Regions from separate parts of the Streptosporangium sp. G11 genome, predicted to be linked through region 3. Evidence: riboswitches for the same ligand, from Rfam matches in the RefSeq annotation. Region 3 holds a riboswitch; each other region holds the start of a gene.
The links. A riboswitch is a leader RNA that binds a small molecule or an ion and turns the genes downstream of it on or off. The one in region 3 is predicted to bind cobalamin.
Positions count from the first base shown of each region.

Region 1: another riboswitch for cobalamin. It lies ahead of ACSDR0_RS09280 (ribonucleoside-diphosphate reductase subunit alpha); the one in region 3 lies ahead of bluB (5,6-dimethylbenzimidazole synthase).
Region 2: another riboswitch for cobalamin. It lies ahead of cobN (cobaltochelatase subunit CobN); the one in region 3 lies ahead of bluB (5,6-dimethylbenzimidazole synthase).

Region 1 covers NZ_JBPJUQ010000006.1:244,803-251,193, reverse strand. The annotation lists gene glmS (glutamine--fructose-6-phosphate transaminase (isomerizing)) at 1-1,231, shown strand, start outside; gene ACSDR0_RS09285 (tripartite tricarboxylate transporter substrate-binding protein) at 1,456-2,475, shown strand; cobalamin riboswitch at 2,480-2,680, shown strand; gene ACSDR0_RS09280 (ribonucleoside-diphosphate reductase subunit alpha) at 2,797-5,169, shown strand; gene ACSDR0_RS09275 (ribonucleotide-diphosphate reductase subunit beta) at 5,225-6,220, shown strand; gene ACSDR0_RS09270 (mechanosensitive ion channel family protein) at 6,312-6,391, shown strand, end outside.
Region 2 covers NZ_JBPJUQ010000045.1:18,360-24,750, reverse strand. The annotation lists gene ACSDR0_RS32295 (precorrin-2 C(20)-methyltransferase) at 1-513, opposite strand, end outside; gene ACSDR0_RS32290 (precorrin-8X methylmutase) at 534-1,160, opposite strand; gene ACSDR0_RS32285 (precorrin-3B synthase) at 1,157-2,761, opposite strand; cobalamin riboswitch at 2,808-2,980, shown strand; gene cobN (cobaltochelatase subunit CobN) at 3,144-6,391, shown strand, end outside.
Region 3 covers NZ_JBPJUQ010000082.1:8,536-14,926, forward strand. The annotation lists gene ACSDR0_RS41610 (PLP-dependent aminotransferase family protein) at 1-1,326, opposite strand, end outside; gene ACSDR0_RS41615 (MFS transporter) at 1,487-2,722, shown strand; cobalamin riboswitch at 2,840-3,039, shown strand; gene bluB (5,6-dimethylbenzimidazole synthase) at 3,072-3,692, shown strand; gene ACSDR0_RS41625 (LLM class flavin-dependent oxidoreductase) at 3,822-4,835, opposite strand; gene ACSDR0_RS41630 (sporulation protein) at 4,999-5,961, shown strand; gene ACSDR0_RS41635 (hypothetical protein) at 6,160-6,391, opposite strand, start outside.

The DNA.
Region 1 (6,391 bases), on a different contig from region 3:
CCGCTACACCCGTCAGGTGGTCCACCTGGAGGACGGCGAGATCGCCGTGCTGCGGGCCGACGGGTTCAACACCTTCGCCAGCGACGCGCGGGAGACGGCCAAGGAGACGCTGACCGTCGACTGGGAGGCCGGGCACTACGACACCGGCGGCTACGAGCACTACCTGCTCAAGGAGATCTCCGAGCAGCCCGACACGGTGGCCAGGACGCTGCGCGGACGTCTGGACGACCGCTTCCACATCGCCCACCTGGGCGGTCTCAACATGGACGCGCGGGAGACCCGCTCGTTCCGCCGGGTGAAGATCATCGGCTGCGGTTCCGCCTACTACTCCGGGCAGATCGGCGCGCAGCTCATCGAGGAGCTGGCGCGCATCCCGGCCGACGCGGAGCCGGCCAGCGAGTTCCGCTACCGCAGCCCGGTGGTGGAGGCCGACACCCTCTACGTCGCGATCAGCCAGTCGGGGGAGACCTACGACACCCTCGCCGCGGTGCAGGAGCTCAAGCGCAAGGGCGGCAGGGTGCTCGGCATCGTCAACACCGTGGGCAGCGCGATCGCCCGCGAGTGCGACGGCGGCGTCTACCTGCACGCGGGTCCCGAGGTCTCGGTGGCGAGCACCAAGGCGTTCACCTCGACCGCCGTGGCCTTCGCGCTGATCGCGCTGCACCTGGGCCGGGTGCGTGACCTGTCTCCCGCCGACGGCCGCAGGATCTGCGACGGCCTGCGGAGGCTGCCGGACCAGATCAAGGAGATCCTGGCGCTGGAGCCGCAGATCGAGAAACTGGCGGGCAAGTACGCCGAGTCGCCGAGCATGATGTTCGTGGGCCGGGTCAGGGGCTACCCGGTGGCCCGCGAGGGAGCGCAGAAGCTCAAGGAGATCTCGTACGTGCACGCCGAGGCGTACCCGGCCAGCGAGCTCAAGCACGGGCCGCTGGCGCTGATCGGCCCGGACATGCCGACCGTGGCGATCGTCCCCGACGACGAGCTGCTGGACAAGAACCTCACCACGCTGGGCGAGATCCGCGCCCGGGGCGGCCAGGTGCTCATGGTGGGCCACCGCACGGCCGATCCCAAGCTGGCCGACGACTGCGTCGTGGTGCCCAAGAACGAGACCGAGCTGGACCCGATCCTGCTGTCGATCCCGCTCCAGCTCTTCGCCTACCACGCCGCCGTGGCGCTGGGACGGGACGTCGACAAGCCCAGGAACCTGGCCAAGAGCGTCACGGTGGAGTAAATACCCCGCCCTGCCCCTGCCCCCGCCCCCGCCCCCGGCACCGGTGCCGGGGGCGCCGTGTGCTCCCTCGGACTCCCGTGAGGCGGTCATCCGCGATGTCCGGTGCTCGATGCCCGGCGGCTCGTGTCCGGCGGCGGGCGGAGTTCGGGCAGACCCCGCTTAATCACACAAAGTGATGGAGAAGTAACCTATGGTATAGGGGCTTCTTGGGGGAAGGGGCGCTTATGCGCCGTAGGGGGTTTTTCGCACTGGCTGCGGGGGTCGTGGTCGCCGCGGGTTGCGACGCGGACGGCGGCGCCGACGCGACGGTGAAGCGCCTGTTCGTTTTCGAGCCGATCGCCGACGGCCACGGCTGGGACGGGATCGCGGGCAGGCTGGCGACCGTCCTGGTCCAGTCGGGACTGGCGCGTACCGCCATGGCCGTCGAGCGGGCGGGTGCCCTGGGCTCGGCCCCGCGCGACGCGTTCGGCGTCTTCCGGGGCCCCTTCGCGCGCGAGGGCAGGCTGCTCGTCACCGCGATGCCGATGGTGGCCGCCGCGGAGATCGCCAACACCGCCGCCGTGGTGAACGCCGCCACCCCCCTCGCCCGCCTGGTCGGCGACTGGGCGGTCCTGGTCGTCCCCTCCGGCTCCAACCTGCGGACCTTCGAGGACTTCGCCGCGCGGCTGCGCCGGAACCCGGCGGGGCTGGCGGTCGGCGGCCGGTCGGAGGGCGGTTCCGACCACGTGCTCTACGGCATGATCGGCAAGTGCCTGGGGGTGGACACCCGGCTGCTCGAGTACGCCGGATACCTCGCCCCCGAGGACGCCGCCGAGGCGCTCCAGGTCGGCCGGGTGGCAGCCCTGCTGGGGTCGGCGCGCGCCCTGCGGCCCGAGATCGCGGCGGGCCGTCTGCGCCCCCTGGTGGTCTCCTCCGGCGGCCGGATCGACGGGATCGACGCGCCGACGCTCATGGAGGTCGACGTCCGGCTGGAGTACAGCGACTGGTGCGGCCTGCTGGGCCCCAAGGGCATGAGCCCGGGGGACCGGGACGCCGCGATCGCCCTGTGTGACAGGATCGACGCCGCGCCACGCTGGCGTGCCCTGTGCGCGGCCCACGGCTGGAGCCGGGTCTATCTCAGCGGCGACGAGTTCCGCAAGTGGCTCTCCACCGAGACGGCCCGCACCCGCGGTGTGCTTCACGAGCTCGGGTTGTTGAAGTCCTCCGACACAACCTGTTGGGGTAGTTGCGTCAGGCGCCCCTAGATGTAGGATCCTGCTCGTTGCTGGTTCGCCCCGCGGGGGGCGAGGCAAGAGGGAACCCGGTGAGATTCCGGGACTGCCCCGCAGCGGTGAACGGGAACGAAAGCCGTCATTGAGCACTGGGCGAACCATGCCTGGGAAGCGACGGCCGGTAGGCATGCGCAGTGCGCCCGTGAGTCCGAAGACCTGCCGGTGACGTGATTGTCCAGGGCCTCGTGGGAGGGTCCGCGGAACGAGGCGATCCGGCGTGCCCGGGATCGCTCGCGGACGCGTGCCCATCCGGCGAAGCCGTACGGGGAAGTTCGAGCGAGCGAGGGGCACCACGTGACACAGGCATTGGCGGAGACCGCGGCGGGGAGCGCGGCGGAGACCGCGGCGGAGAGCACCGTGGCGACCGCGACGGGAAGCGCGGCGGGGAGCACGGCGGCGACCGCGAACGACGGCGGCGACACCGGCGGTGTCGCGAGCGCGGTGAGCGCGGCGGACGACCGCAGGCTGGCCATCGACGAGGCGGCCGCCCGGGTGATCACCGATCCCGGCAACTCCCGGGTCGCCGCCGCGATGCTGGCCGAGCTGATCGCCGACGAGGCCGCCGAGCACGGCGTCCGCCGTTTCTCCGAGTCCATCGCCGCGACCCACGAGGCGGGATTGATCCAGGACGGTCTCGCTGAGTTCGTGGCCGCCCACGCCGGAGTCCTGGACGCGATGGTCGATCCGGAGGCCGACGCCAGGTTCGAGTACTTCGGGCTGCGCACCGTCTACGACCGCTACCTGCTGCGCCACCCGCGGACCCGCAAGGTCCTGGAGCGCCCGCAGCACTTCTTCCTCCGGGTGGCCTGCGGCCTGTCCGAGACCGTCGAGGAGGCCGCCGAGCTGTACGCGCTCATGGCCACCCTGTCCTACCTGCCCAGCTCGCCCACGCTGTTCAACTCCGGCTCCCGCAGGCCCCAGCTCTCCTCGTGCTTCCTGCTCGACTCGCCCCGCGACGAGCTGGAGTCCATCTACGAGCGCTACGGTCAGGTCGCGCGGCTGTCGAAGTACGCGGGGGGCATCGGGATCGCCTGGACCAGGGTCCGCTCGCGGGGCTCGCTGATCCGGGGCACCAACGGCCACTCCAACGGCATCGTGCCCTGGCTGCGCACGCTCGACTCCAGCGTCGCCGCGGTCAACCAGGGAGGCCGCCGCAAGGGCGCGGCCTGCGTCTACCTGGAGCCCTGGCACGCCGACGTCGAGGAGTTCCTGGAGCTGCGCGACAACACCGGCGAGGAGGCCCGCCGCACGCACAACTTGAACCTGGCCAACTGGATCCCCGACGAGTTCATGCGCCGGGTCGAGGCCGACGGCGTCTGGTCGCTGTTCGACCCCAAGGAGGTGCCGCACCTCACCGACCTGTACGGCACCGCGTTCGACGACGCCTACCGGGCCGCCGAGGCCGAGGGCAGGTTCACCCGGCAGATCCCCGCCCGCGCCCTGTACGGGCGGATGATGCGGACGCTCGCCCAGACCGGCAACGGCTGGATGACCTTCAAGGACGCGGCCAACCGGACCTCCAACCAGACGGCCAGGCCGGAGAACGTCATCCACCTGTCGAACCTCTGCACCGAGATCCTGGAGGTCACCGGCGACGGCGAGACCGCCGTCTGCAACCTCGGCTCGATCAACCTCGCCGCCCACCTGTCCGCGGACGCCGGGAGCATCGGGGACGCCGGGAGCGCCGGGGACGCCGGGAGCGCCGTCGACTGGGTCAGGCTGCGCGCGACCGTCCGTACCGCCGTGCGGTTCCTCGACCGCACCATCGACCTGGGTTTCTACCCGACCCCCGAGGCGAGGGCCGCCAACCAGAGATGGCGCCCGATCGGGCTCGGCGTGATGGGCCTGGCCGACGTGCTGTTCACGCTGCGGCTGCCGTTCGACTCGCCGCGCGCCCTGGAGCTGTCCACCCGGATCTCCGAGGAGATCGCGCTCGCCGCCTACCGGACCTCCTCCGACCTGGCCGTCGAGCGGGGCCGCCATCCCTCGTACGAGGAGACCAGGGCCGCCGCCGGGGTGCTCCACCCCGACCACTACGGGGCGGCGAGGTCGAAGGAGTGGGCGGAGGTCAGGGAGCGGGTCGCCGGGACCGGCCTGCGCAACTCGCTGATGATCGCGATCGCGCCGACGGCCACGATCGCCTCCATCGCGGGCTGCTACGAGTGCATCGAGCCGCAGGTCTCCAACGTCTTCAAGCGTGAGACCCTCTCGGGGGAGTTTCTCCAGGTCAACCGCTATCTCGTCCGCGACCTCCAGGCCCGCGGCCTGTGGACCCCGCTGATCCGCGACGCCATCAAGCGCGCCGACGGCTCCGTCCAGGACATCCCGGAGATCCCCGCCGACCTGAAGGCGCTCTATCGGACCGCCTGGGAGCTGCCGCAGAAGGCGCTGATCGACCTGGCCGCCGCTCGCACCCCGTACATCGACCAGTCGCAGTCGCTGAACCTCTTCATGGCCACGCCGACCATCGGCAAGCTCTCCTCGATGTACGCCTACGCGTGGAAGTCGGGCCTCAAGACCACCTACTACCTGCGCTCGCGCCCGGCCACCCGGATCGCGCAGGCCACCGTGGCGGCGCCGGTGGCGCAGACGGTCGTCGACACGGCCTTCCAACTGGCCGTCGCCTGCTCCCTGGAGAACCCCGAGTACTGCGACGCCTGCCAGTAGCCGTCCCGGTTCCTCGAAAGGTTTCCCCGAAAGCTCTCGGAAAGGCAGTTTCCCGATGTTGCTCGACCCCGGCATGGATCTCACCCTGCGGCCGATGCGCTACCCCGAGTTCTACGAGCGCTACCGGGCCGCGATCCGCAACACCTGGACCGTCGAGGAGGTGGACCTCACCTCCGACCTGGCGGACCTGGCGAGGATGACGCCCGAGGAGCGCCACCTGATCAACCGCCTCGTGGCGTTCTTCGCCACCGGCGACTCGATCGTGGCCAACAACCTCGTCCTCAACCTCTACCAACACCTCAACGCCCCCGAGGCGCGCCTCTATCTCAGCAGGCAGCTGTTCGAGGAGGCCGTGCACGTCCAGTTCTACCTGACCCTGCTGGACACCTACCTGCCCGATCTGGACGAGCGGGTGAAGGCCTTCGCCGCGGTCGAGCACATCCCCTCGATCCGGGACAAGGCGGAGTTCTGCTTCCGCTGGATCGACTCGCTCGGCGGGCTGACCCGGCTGGAGACGCGGGAGGACCGGCGGGCGTTCCTGCTCAACCTGATCTGCTTCGCGGCGTGCATCGAGGGGCTGTTCTTCTACGGGGCCTTCGCCTACGTCTACTGGTTCCGTTCCCGGGGCCTGCTCAGCGGCCTGGCCACCGGGACGAACTGGGTGTTCCGCGACGAGTCCATGCACATGGAGTTCGCCTTCGGCGTGGTGGAGACCGTACGGGCCGAGGAGCCGGACCTGTTCGACGACAAGCTCGCCGAGCAGGTCACCCGGATGATCGAGGAGGCGGTGGCGGCCGAGCTGGCCTTCGCGGCCGACCTGTGCGGCGACGGCCTGCTCGGGATGAGCGTGGACCAGATGCGCCTGTATCTGGAGTACGTGGCCGACCAGCGCCTGGTCAGGCTCAGGATGCCCGTCCGGTACGGCACGGCCAACCCGTTCGCGTTCATGGAGCTGCAGGACGTGCAGGAACTGGCCAACTTCTTCGAACGCCGGGTTTCGGCCTACCAGGTGGCCGTCGAAGGGAATGTCACCTTCGACGAATCCTTCTGATTAGGTGGTGATCCAGGAAAGAGAACGACGAGGATGAAAGACGTCGAGGAGGACGCCTCAAGTGTCCGGCTGGATCATGATGATTGCTTCCGTGGCCGCCGCCGTCGTGGCGGTGGAGGTGGTGCGACGGGTGCTGCGCTCGCGGCTGATCGGTGAGAAGTGGGTTCTCGC
Region 2 (6,391 bases), on a different contig from region 3:
CAGGCGCTCGGCGAGCACCTCGGCCGGGAGCGTGCCGGGCAGCACGGTCAGAATCTCGTCCCGCTCGACCAGCGGGCGCCCCAGGACCGCCGAGGCGCCGCTCACCGACGTCACGCCCGGCACGACCTCGGTGACGTAGCGGTGCGACAGGCGCTTGTGCATGTGCATGTACGAGCCGTAGAAGAGCGGGTCGCCCTCGCACAGCACCACCACGTCGCGCCCGGCGTCCAGATGGGCCGCCAGCCGCACCGCGCAGGCGGCGTAGAAGTCGTCGATCGCCCCCTGGTAGCCCCCCGGGTGGTCGGTGGTCTCGGTGGTGAGCGGGTAGATGAGCGCCTCCTCGACCTGGCCCTCCCGCAGGTAGGGGGCGGCCACCGAGCGGGCGATGCTCCGGCCGTGGCGGGCGCTGTGGAAGGCGATCACATCCGCCTGGCCGATCAGGCGGGCGGCCTTGACGGTCACCAGTTCGGGGTCGCCGGGTCCCAGGCCCACGCCCCACAGTCGTCCGGTCACGCGTGCGGTCACGTCGTCGCTCACTCTTCCTCGCTCGCCATCGCGTTGACCGCGGCGGCGGTCATCGCGCTTCCGCCCCGGCGTCCGTTCACGACCAGGTACTCCAGGTTCGCCGGGTGTTCGGCGAGGGCCTCCTTGGACTCGGCGGCGCCGATGAAGCCGACCGGGACGCCGATCACGGCGGCCGGGCGGCCCGCGCCCTCCTCGACCATCTCCAGCAGCCGGAACAGCGCGGTCGGCGCGTTGCCGATCGCGACCACCGAGCCCTGGAGCCTGTCGCGCCACAGCTCCAGCGCGGCGGCGCTGCGGGTGGTGCCCAGCTCCGCGGCGAGTTCCGGCACCCGGGGGTCACCGAGGGTGCAGACCACCTCGTTACCCGCGGGCAGGCGGCGCCGGGTCACCCCGGAGGCGACCATCATGGCGTCGCAGAGCACCGGCGCGCCCGCGCGGAGCGCCTCGCGCGCCGAGGCCACGACACCGGGCGACCAGCGCAGATCGCCCACCAGGTCGACCATCCCGCAGGCGTGGATCATGCGGACCGCGACCCGGGCGACGTCGGCGGGCAGGCCGTCCAGGTCGGCTTCCGCGCGGATGGTGGCGAAGGAGCGGCGGTAGATCTCCGCGCCGTCGCGGACGTAGTCGATCACAGTTCCCCTCTGGCGGCCGCCACCGCGGCCGCGGTCTCCTCGATGCCGGAGCAGGTCAGGCCGGTGCCGTCCAGTTCCAGGCGGTAGCCGTCGCCGGTGGCGACCACGTCCGCGACCCGGCCTCTCGGGCGACCGCAGCGCCTGGCGCAGCCCGCCCAGTGCACGGGGAGCGTATCGGTGCCCGGCCCGATCGCGGACGGCGGGGCCACAGGCGGTCCCCCCTCGGACGGCTCGCTCCTGAACGACCTGTCCTTGGACGGCTCACCCCTGGACGACCTGACCTCGGGCGGCTCACCTTTGGACGGCTCGCTCTTGGACGACCTGTCCTCGGGCGGCTCGCCCCTGGGCGGTCTGCCACCGGACGGCGGGGCGGCGGACGGCTGGGCCATGCCGATGGCGGTGGCCGCGTCGGCCTGGACGTCGGCCAGGGACTTGGCGCAGCCTGGGCGGCCGGTGCAGGCCGTCACGCCGATCCACGGGGAGCCGGGGTCGACGATCAGCCCGGCGGCCTCCAGCCGGGCGGCGGTGCCCGCGACCTCGGCGCCGTCCAGGCCGGGCAGGACCACGCCCCGCCACGGCGTGAGCCGGATCTCCCCGCCCGAGGCGGCGTCCGCGAGCAGTCGTGCCGACGCGGAGGTCAGCCGCCCCAGCGGGACCGCCACCCCGAGCGCGACCCGCGCGTCTCCGCCCCCGGTGCCACCCCTGCCGCCGCCTCCGGGGTTTCCCTCGATCCCGGCTCCGACTCCGGTCACGTCCGCGCTCCCGACGACCCCGACCGGCCCGAGGGTCGCCGCTCGCGGTCTCACCGGTTCGAAGGGCGCCGTACCGGAGATCCCCAGGGCGGTTCGCACGCGGACGGCGATCAGGGAGGGGCCGTCGGGAAGTTCGGAGATCCGCCACGCGGTGACGTCCCGGGTGGACAGCTCGTCGAGGAACGCCTCGGCGGCGGCGAGCAGGGCGGTCACGGCTCCGCCCAGTGGGACGCGCAGCCCGCTGTCGGTCCCGGCGAGGATCAGCGCGGCCTCGTCCGGTCCCGTCGGCAGGATCCCGGCGTCCGCCCCCAGACCGGCCACGTCCCCCCGGCCGTCGTCGAGGGCGAACATGAACCGTCCGGGCAGGGCGGCGAGGGCGGGCCGGGCGCACAGCCGCCGGTCCAGCTCGCCGATCAGCGGGGTGACGTCGGCGATCCCGCCGCCCGCGTGGTTCGTACGGCCCGTGCCGCCCGTGCCGCCCGCGACGTCCAGCCCGGTCAGCCCGTCCAGCCCGGTCAGCGGGGAGGCGAGGATGTTGCGTACCCGCTCGTGCGTCGCCGAGGGCAGCAGGCCCGCCTCCGCCATCCGCGCGGCGAATCCGCTCCCCGTACCGCTGTCAGGACTCTCCGGGCCGAGGCCGCGTACCTGGACGTTCGCGCGGGAGGTCAGCTCGATGACGCCGCCGCCGTACGCGGAGGCGGCGTCGGCGAGCTCGCGCAGCTGGAAGGGGGTCAGACGGCCTCCGGGCACGCGGACGCGGGCCAGGCCGCCGTCCGCGGCGGCATGGACCTGAAGCGCCCCGGGGCACGCGTCGAGTCGCGATCGTCCGGAAAAGTCGGCAATGAACACTCAGAGGATGTTAACGCCAGTTTCTTGCAACGAACCGGACTGCCGTAGTGTCATCGGTGGCGACGGCAAAGGGAGGAAGCCGGTGTGATTCCGGCGCGGTCCCGCCACTGTAACCGGGGAGCGAACCCCACCCGGGCCACTGTCCGACGACGGACGGGAAGGCCGGGGTGAGCACCGATCCGGGAGCCAGGAGACTCCAGCCGTCGCGGCCGACGACGACCCGGGGCGAGGACCCCGAGGGAGGAAGCTCCGTGCGCTTTTCGCCGTTCCCCCGCCATGCCGTGGCATCGCCGTTTTCCCGCTACGCCGTGGCATCGCCGTTCCCCCGCCACGCCGTGGCACCCCTGGGCCGTACCGCCCTGCCTCTCCTGGAGTGTGGCGTGTGATCCTCCTGCTCTCGACCTCCGACACCGACCTGCTGAGCGCTCGCGCGAGCGGCGCCGACTACCGGCTCGGCAACCCCGCCAGGCTCGCCGCCGCCGACCTCCCGCCACTGCTGGAGGGCGCCGACCTGGTCGTGGTCCGCCTGCTCGGCGGGCGCCGCGCCTGGGAGGAGGGCCTGGACGCCCTGCTCGCCGGGCCCAGGCCCGTCGTCGTCCTCGGCGGCGAGCAGGCGCCGGACGCCGAGCTGATGGAGCTGTCCACCGTGCCGGGCGGGGTCTGCGCCGAGGCGCACGCCTACCTCGCCCACGGCGGCCCGGCCAACCTGACCGAGCTGCACCACTTCCTGTCCGACACGCTGCTGCTCACCGGCCACGGGTTCGCCGCGCCCGAGCCCACCCCCACGTGGGGGACGCTGGAGCGCGAGGCGCGCGACCAGGACGGGCCCGTCGTCGGGGTGCTCTACTACCGGGCCCACCACGTGGCGGGGAACACCGCCTTCGTCGAGGCGCTCTGCTCGGCGATCGAGGACGCGGGCGCGCGGGCACTGCCGGTGTACTGCGCCTCCCTGCGCACCGCCGAGCCCGGCCTGGTGGAGGTCCTGCGCACGGTGGACGCCCTGGTGGTGACCGTACTCGCCGCGGGAGGCACCCGCCCGGCGACCGCGTCGGCGGGCGGGGACGACGAGGCCTGGGACGTCGGCGCGCTCGCCGAGCTGGACGTGCCGATCCTGCAGGGCCTGTGCCTGACGAGCAGCCGGGCCTCCTGGGAGGACAACGACGACGGCCTGTCCCCGCTGGACGCCGCCACCCAGGTCGCGATCCCCGAGTTCGACGGGCGGATCATCACGGTGCCGTTCTCCTTCAAGGAGATCGACGAGGACGGGCTGACCGTCTACGTGGCCGACCCCGAGCGGGCCTCGCGCGTGGCGGGCATCGCCGTGCGCCACGCCGCGCTGCGGCACATCCCGCCCGCCGAGCGGCGGCTGGTGCTGATGCTGTCGGCCTACCCCACCAAGCACGCCCGCATCGGCAACGCCGTCGGCCTGGACACCCCGGCCAGCCTGGTGCGGCTGCTGGCCGCGCTCCGCGAGCGCGGCTACGACATCGGCGCCGAGGGCGAGCTGCCCGGGGTGACCGGGCAGGACGGCGACGCGCTCATCCACGCGCTGATCGCCGCGGGCGGGCAGGACCAGGACTGGCTCACCGAGGAGCAGCTCGCCGGAAACCCGGTGCGCATCGCGGCGGGCCGGTACGCCGAGTGGTACGCCACCCTCCCGGCGGACCTGCGCACGCGGATGGAGGAGCACTGGGGCCCGGCGCCCGGCGAGCTGTTCGTGGACAGGTCGCGCGACCCGGAGGGCGAGATCGTGCTGGCCGCGCTGCGCTCCGGCAACGTGGTGGTCATGGTGCAGCCGCCGCGCGGCTTCGGCGAGAACCCCATCGCGATCTACCACGACCCCGACCTGCCGCCCAGCCACCACTACCTGGCCGCCTACCGCTGGCTGGCCGACGGCTTCGGCGCGCACGCCGTGGTCCACGTGGGCAAGCACGGCAACCTGGAGTGGCTGCCCGGCAAGTCCGCGGGCCTGTCGGCCTCCTGCGGCCCGGACGCCGCGCTCGGCGACCTGCCGCTCATCTACCCGTTCCTCGTCAACGACCCCGGCGAGGGCACCCAGGCCAAGCGCCGTGCCCACGCCACCCTGGTCGACCACCTCGTCCCGCCGATGGCCCGCGCCGACAGCTACGGGGACATGGCCAGGCTGGAGCAGCTCCTCGACGAGCACGCCTCCATCGCGGCGATGGACCCGGCCAAGCTGCCCGCGATCCGCGCCCAGATCTGGACGCTCATCCAGGCCGCCAGGCTCGACCACGACCTCGGCGTCGCCGACCGCCCCCACGACGCCGAGTTCGACGACTTCCTGCTGCACATCGACGGCTGGCTGTGCGAGGTCAAGGACGTCCAGATCCGCGACGGCCTGCACGTGCTGGGAGTCGCTCCCGAGGGGCAGCCGCGCGTCGACCTGGTGCTGGCCATGCTCCGCGCCCGGCAGATGTGGGCGGGCAGCGAGGCGCTCGTCGGGCTGCGCGAGGCCCTGGGCCTGGCCGAGGACGGCAGCGCGGGACGGATCGGCGTCGACGAGGCCGAGACCCTGGCCCGTGCCCTGGTCGAGGCCATGGAGCACCGCGGCTGGGACCCGTCGGCGGCCGGGGAGGTGACCGCCGAGGTCCTGGGCCGGGCGGAGCCCCGGGCCGGGGACACCGGACCGGACGCCCCGGCCGGTGCGCGCGGCGCCGTCGGCGCTGACCTGGAGACGGTGGAGCGCATCCTGCGGTTCGCCGCCGTCGAGGTCGTGCCCAGGCTGGCGCGCACCACCGACGAGATCGACGCGATCCTGCACGCCCTCGACGGCGGCTACGTCCCGGCGGGGCCGAGCGGGTCTCCGCTGCGCGGGCTGATCAACGTGCTCCCCACCGGACGCAACTTCTACTCGGTCGATCCCAAGGCCGTGCCGAGCAGGCTGGCGTGGGAGACCGGCCAGGCGATGGCCGACTCCCTGCTGGAGCGCTACCGCGCCGACACCGGTGACTGGCCGCGTTCGGTCGGGCTGTCGGTCTGGGGGACCAGCGCCATGCGCACCGCCGGGGACGACGTCGCCGAGGTGCTGGCGCTGCTCGGCGTGCGGCCGGTCTGGGACGAGGCCTCGCGCCGCGTCACCGGCCTGGAGCCCATCCCCGCCGCCGAGCTGGGCCGCCCGCGCGTGGACGTCACCATCAGGATCAGCGGTTTCTTCCGCGACGCCTTCCCGCACGTCGTGGCCATGCTGGACGACGCCGTACGGCTGGCGGCCGGGCTGGAGGAGCCCGAGGAGCTCAACTACGTGCGGGCGCACGTGCTGGCCGACCAGGCCGAGCACGGCGACGAGCGCAGGGCCACCATGCGGATCTTCGGCTCCCGGCCGGGAGCTTACGGGGCCGGGCTGCTGCCGCTGATCGACAGCCGCAACTGGCGCGACGACGCCGACCTGGCCGAGGTGTACGCGGTCTGGGGCGGCTTCGCCTACGGCCGGGGCGTCGACGGGGTTCCCGCCAGGCAGGACATGGAGACGGCCTACCGCAGGATCGCCGTGGCGGCCAAGAACGTCGACACCCGCGAGCACGACATCGCCGACTCCGACGACTACTTCCAGTACCACGGCGGCATGATCGCCACCGTGCGGGCGCTCACCGGGAAGGCCCCGGCCGCCTA
Region 3 (6,391 bases):
CTCGCCGTAGTAGGAGGCGAGGTCCTGCACCGCGATGCCCGCCTCCCGCGCGTACGCCGTCACCTGGGCCGTGTCGACCCCGGCGTCCGGGGTCAGGTAGGCGCAGAGGTGCAGGCCGGCGGCGGAGGGGACCGGTTCCAGCCAGTCGCGGAAGTCGCGCCGGAGGATGGTGAGGATCCGCTCGTGGCGGGCCGCGTACTCGCGCGTCGCCTTGCGGACGTGCCGCCCGAGCAGGCCCTCGTCGATGAAACCGGCCAGGGCCGCCTGGGTGGAGAACTCGCCGCCCCAGTCGGTGAGCCGCTTGGCGGCGCGGAGGGCGGGCTGGAGCGAGGCGGGGGCGACCAGGAAGCCCACTCGCAGCATCGGCAGCATCGTCTTGGAGAAGGAGCCGACATAGATGACGTGACCGCTGCGGTCGAGGCTCTGGAGCGGTTCGAGCGGGCGATCCTCGAAGCGGAACTCGCTGTCGTAGTCATCCTCGATCACCACGGCGCCACGCCGCCCGGCCCATTCGAGCAGCGCGGCGCGGCGGCCGAGCGACATCGGCATGCCCAGCGGGAACTGGTGTGACGGCGTGACGTAGACGAGGCGGGCGGAGTCGGGAAGGGCGGCCACGTCCAGGCCCTCCCCGTCGACGGGGACGCCGACGACCCGCGCCCCCAGAGACTCGAACAGCAGCCTGGCCGGAGGGTAGCCCGGCTCCTCGACGGCCACCTGGCAGCCGGGGTCGATCATGACGCGGCCGATCAGGTCGAGCGCCTGCTGGGCTCCGTGCGTGACGAGCACGTCATCGGCGCTCGCCCGCACCGAGCGGGAGACGCCGACGTGGCGGGCGACGGCCTCCCGCAGTCCCGCGTGCCCGGAGAAATCTCCGTAGCCCGCGGAGCGCGCCGACGCCGGGCGCAGCTCGCGGGCGACGAGCCTGCGCCACGTTTCGAACGGGAACAGCCGCACGTCGGGAACGCCCACCCTGAAGTCGTAGACCGGCTCCCCCTCCGGTTCGGTCCACGGGGGAGCCGGGGAGCGCCAGAGGCGGCGGGGCCGCACGCCGCCCGCGGGCGCGTTCCTGGGGCGGGCACGGGCGAGGGGCTCGGCGCACACGAAGGTACCCGCCCCGGCCTGGCCGACGAGAACGCCCTCGGCGGCCAGCCGCTCGTAGGCGAGGGCCACGGTGTTGCGCGACACGTCGAGCCGCCGCGCCAGCTCGCGGGTCGGGGGCAGGCGCTCTCCCGGGCGCAGGCGGCCGTCGAGGACGGCGTCCAGGAGCTGCCGGTAGATGCGGGCGGACAGGTCGCCGCGCCCGGTGAGGCTCACATGGAAGTCCATCCGGCCCTCCCCACATTGGCCCAGCGATTTGGCCCCATATTGGATCTTATATGGGGTCAATCAGCTCAATAAAGTTACCCCCGTAAAGATCGTGTCAGGCTCTCACCGGCCGGAACATCACCCGGGCACGTCGCGAGCGCCCGGCCAGAGAAGGAGCCCCATGTTCAGCCGGATCACACCTCCCTCCGGGCCGCCCAGGGTCCTGGCCCTCGCGCAGCTGGCCAACTCCATCGGGGACGGCGCGTACTACGTGTGCTCGGCGCTCTACTTCACCCGGATCGTGGGACTCTCGCCGACCCAGGTCGGCTTCGCGCTGACACTCGGCTGGGCCGTCGGCTTCGTGGCGGGGGTCCCGCTCGGCCACCTCGCCGACCGCCGGGGAGCTCGCGGCACGGCGGTCCTGCTGGCCGTCGCCACGGCCGCCTCGGTCGGCTCGTTCCTGTTCGTCCGTTCCTTCCCCGCGTTCGTCGTGATCGCCTGCCTGTACGCGACCTCGCAGTGCGGTCTCGCCGCCGCCAGGCAGGCGCTGCTCGCCGGGCTGGTGGACAGGGCGCAGCGGACCCGGATCCGGGCCCACCTGCAGGCGACGGTCAACGCCGGGCTGGCGGTCGGCGCCGCGCTCGGCGGGGCGGCGCTGCACCTCGACACCCGTGCGGCCTACCTGACGGTCCTCGCGATGGACGCGCTGAGTTTCCTGCTCTCCGCCCTGATCCTGCTCCGCCTTCCCCCGGTGCCGCCCACGGCGCCCGCGCCCGCGGGCGAACCGGCCCTGGCGGTGCTCAGGGACAGGCCGTACGCGCTGCTCTCCTTCCTCAACATGATCACGCTGCTGAACATGCCGCTGCTCAGCCTGGTCATCCCCCTGTGGATCGTCCAGCGGACCGAGGCCCCGAGCTGGACGGTCTCCGCCCTGCTGATCCTCAACACCCTGGGCGTCGTGCTCTTCCAGGTACGGGTGGCCCGGCGGGTCACGGACCTGGAGACCGCCTCCCGGACCGTGCGGCGGGCGGGTGTGGTGCTGCTCGCCGCGTGCGCGGTGTTCGCCCTGTCGTCGACCTGGTCCTCGGCGTGGGCGGCCGCGCTCATCCTGCTCCTCGCGGCCTGCCTGCAGGTGTTCGGCGAGATGGCGCACGCCTCCGGCGCCTGGGAGATCGGGTTCGACCTCGCCCCGGCCGACAAGCAGGGCCAGTACCAGGGATTCTTCGGATCCGGAGCGGCGGTCGCCAGGATGCTCGGCCCACTACTGCTCACGACGCTGATCCTCACCTGGGGCACCCCGGGCTGGCTGGCGCTCGGCGGCCTGTTCCTGCTGTCCGGCCTCGCCACCGGACCGGCCGTGCGCTGGGCCCAGCGGACCCGGCGGGCGGAACCGGCCGCCAAGGAGATGGCAGGGTAACGGGCGAGGACAGCAGGCCCCCTTGCCCCGCACCGCGGTGCGGGGCAAGGGGGGCCGGACGCGGGTCTCCCCCACTCCCCGATGCCATGGCGAGCGCGGAAATCCGTTACCGTACGGAACGGCGAACTGTTGTGAGGTGCCCCGCCCCGGCGGGGAGAATCGGGAAGCCGGTGTGATTCCGGCACGGGCCCGCCGCGGTGACCGGGAAGCCACCACCCATGCGCGTACGCGCGGCCACTGGTCCGAAAGGACTGGGAAGGCGGGTGGTCAAGCGTCGATCCGGAAGTCCGAAGACCGGCCTCGCGTCCACGGCCCCGGCACGGGGCATGTACACAGCGGGAGCCTGCCCATGGACCACCGGATTTACGACGTCATCCACCGCCGCCGCGACGTACGCGCGCAGTTCACCGGCGAGCCCGTCCCCGACGAGGTCCTGCACCGGATCCTGTCGGCGGCCCACGCCGCCCCCAGCGTGGGGCTCTCCCAGCCGTGGGACTTCGTCCTCGTGCGCGACACCGCCATCCGCGAGGCGTTCCACGACCACGTCCATCACGAGCGGGAGGTCTTCGCCGCGACCCTCGACGCCTCCGCCGCGCGGCGATTCGCCCGAATCAAGATCGACGGAGTGCTGGAGTCGACGCTATCGATCGTGGTCACCTACGACCCGGACCGGGGCGGCCCCGCCGTCCTCGGCCGTCACGCCATCGCCGACGCGGGCCTGTACTCGGTGTGCCTGGCCATCCAGAACCTCTGGCTGGCCGCCACCGCCGAGAACCTCGGCGTCGGCTGGGTGTCGTTCTACCGCGAGCCCTTCCTCGGCGACCTCCTCGCCATCCCGGCCGGAGTCCGCCCTCTCGCCTGGTTGTGCCTCGGACCGGTGACCCACCTCGAGACCACACCCGACCTCGAACGGCACGGCTGGCGCCACCGGCGCCCTCTGCGAGACGCCGTCCACCACGACCGCTGGTGAGGTTCGCCGCGTTCCGTTGAGATGCCGGGCCCGCCGACCCCGGTCCGGCGGGTCACGGCGCGGGGACTCACGGCGGTGACGCGGAGGAGGCCGAGTCTCTCCGCGGGCGGTGTTCCGGCACCGGAGTCGTCAGCCGCCGAGTCTCGGCAGCACCTCGGCGCCCAGCCGGCGGATGTTCTCCAGGGTGCGGGCGTGCTCGCCCGCACCCTCGACCATGAGGATCAGGTGTTCGAGCCCGGTCGCCTCGCGGGTGCGCCTGATCGTCTCCACGCAGTGGTCGGCGTCACCCACCGGATGGACGCCGGTCAGGAAGTCGACGTACTCCCCCACGTCCCGTACCGGCCGCCGCCGGCCGTCCACCGGCACGTACCCGTCCAGGCCGGGCTCCAGCCAGCGGGGCATGGCGGCTTTCAGCTCCCGCACGGCCGCCCTCGTCGAGTCGGCCACGTATCCGACGACGGCGGCCACGTGGCGGGCCGCGCCCGGCGGAGCGGCTCCCGGCGCGGGTGGGCGCGCCGCGTCGTAACCGGCGAGCATCGCGGCCTTGCCCGCGTCGTCCACGTGCATGCCGAGCAGCATCGGCAGCCCCCGCGCGGCCGCCAGCCGCGTCGTTTCCGGCGAGGTGCACGCCACGACGGGCCGCATCGACGCCGCCGGTACCATCGCGACCTCGCGGAAACGGAAGAACTCCCCCTCGGCCGACACCGTGCGCTGTTCCAGGGCCCGGCACAGCAGGTCGAGAGACTCGGCGAAGCCGCGCTCGAACCTCTCCAGGCCGGTGCCGAACACCTCCAGGTCCACCCAGGGCCCGCCCCTGCCGACCCCCAGCGTGAAACGCCCGCCGGACAGGTGGTGCAACATCGCCGCCTGCTCGGCCAGCGCCACCGGGTGCTGGGTGGACAGCACGCTCACGGCCGTCCCGACCCCGATCGTCCGCGTACGTCCGAGCGCCACGGCCGCCAGCGTGGCCGCCGACGGGCAGACCCCGTACGACATGAAGTGGTGCTCGGCGATCCACGCGTCGTCGAACCCCGCCTCCTCCGCGACCGCGATCGCCTCCACGCAGTCACGCAGCACCCGTCCCTGCGGCCTGCCGGGGAAACCGGCCGCGACCAGGAAGATTCCGATCCGCACCCGGCTCATGATCTCTCATGTACGGATCGGCGGCCGCGGATTCGGGGGACCCGCTCGAAGAACCGGGTGAGGAACAGTTTTTACCCACCGGTCCGCTCCGGGGGGAACCGCGCCCCCACAGTGATCGTTTGACGTGCGGCCACAACACGCACGTGAACGAGGAGAGGAAACCGTGATCTTCAAACGGATGCTGGGAGCCTTCGGGGTCGGAGCCCCTTCGGTGGACACCGTCCTGGCCACCCCGCGGGCGCGGCCCGGCGAGTCGCTGCGCGGCGAGGTACGCGTGAAGGGCGGTGACTTCGACGCCGACATCCAGTACATCGCCCTCGGGCTGGTCGCCAGGACGGAATCCGAGCACGGCGAGGGTGAGCAGGTCGGCCTGCTGGAGTTCTTCCGCACGCAGGTCTCCGGAGCGTTCCGGCTGCGCGGCGGCGAGGACAAGGTCGTGCCGTTCCAGTTCCCGGTGCCGTGGGAGACTCCGGTCACCGAGGTCGCCGGACAGCACCTGCGCGGCATGGCCATGGGGGTGCGCACCGAGCTGGCGATCGCCGCGGCCGTCGACAAGGGCGACATGGACCCGGTCGAGATCGAGCCGCTGGCCTCCCAGCAGGCCGTGCTGGACGCCTTCGTACGACTCGGCTTCCACTTCAAGGGTGCCGACCTGGAGCACGGCCACATCTACGGCCTCGGCCAGCAGCTGCCGTTCTACCAGGAGATCGAGTTCTACCCGCCGCCCGCCTACGCCGGGCGGATCAACGAGATCGAGCTGACCTTCGTCGCCACTCCCACGGGCCTGGACATCGTGGTGGAGGCCGACAAGCGCTCCGGCGGCCACGGCTCCGGGGGCGACGCCTTCGGCCGCTGGCAGGCCGGCCACCAGGAGGCGGCGCACCGCGACTGGGCCTCGGAGATCAACGGCTGGCTGGCCGCGCTCTCCCAGCGCTCCCACGGCGGCGGTTTCCAGTACGGCGGCCACGACCCGTACGCCCGGCACGACGGTCACCACGGCTCCCACCACGGCCATCACGAGCGCGGCCCCGGCTGGGGCGGCGTCGCGGCCGGTGTGGCCGGTGGCCTCGTGGCCGCCGAGGTCGTCGACGAGATCTTCGAGGACGAGGGGGAAGAGGAGGAGTGACCGTGCCGGGACTCGCCCGATGAGCCCGCGCACCCCGAAACGATGACGGCCCGTCCCGCGAAACCGCGGGGCGGGCCGTCGTCTCGGCCGGGCGAACGGCAGGCCTCCGGCTCGTTCCTCAAAGCCCGGGGGCCGCGAGACCCGCGCGGCCGCCTTCTTCCGGGGTCCCGCCGGGCCCCCGCCCGGCGGGAGCCGCTTTCAGCAGGTGACGGTCCTCTCGTACTTCGCGAACGCGGCCTGCGGGACGAACGCCCAGAACCTCCTCTGGTTGTTCTTCATGGTGAAGCACCAGCTGTCCTTGCCTCGCTTGACGAGCACCTTCACCCTCATCGTCCTGCCGCACTTGTTCGTCAGCGCGACTCCCTGCCGGATGATCAGTTGGCGCTTGACGCAGGCCGGAGCGGTGCCGGCCGACGCGGACGCCGCCCCC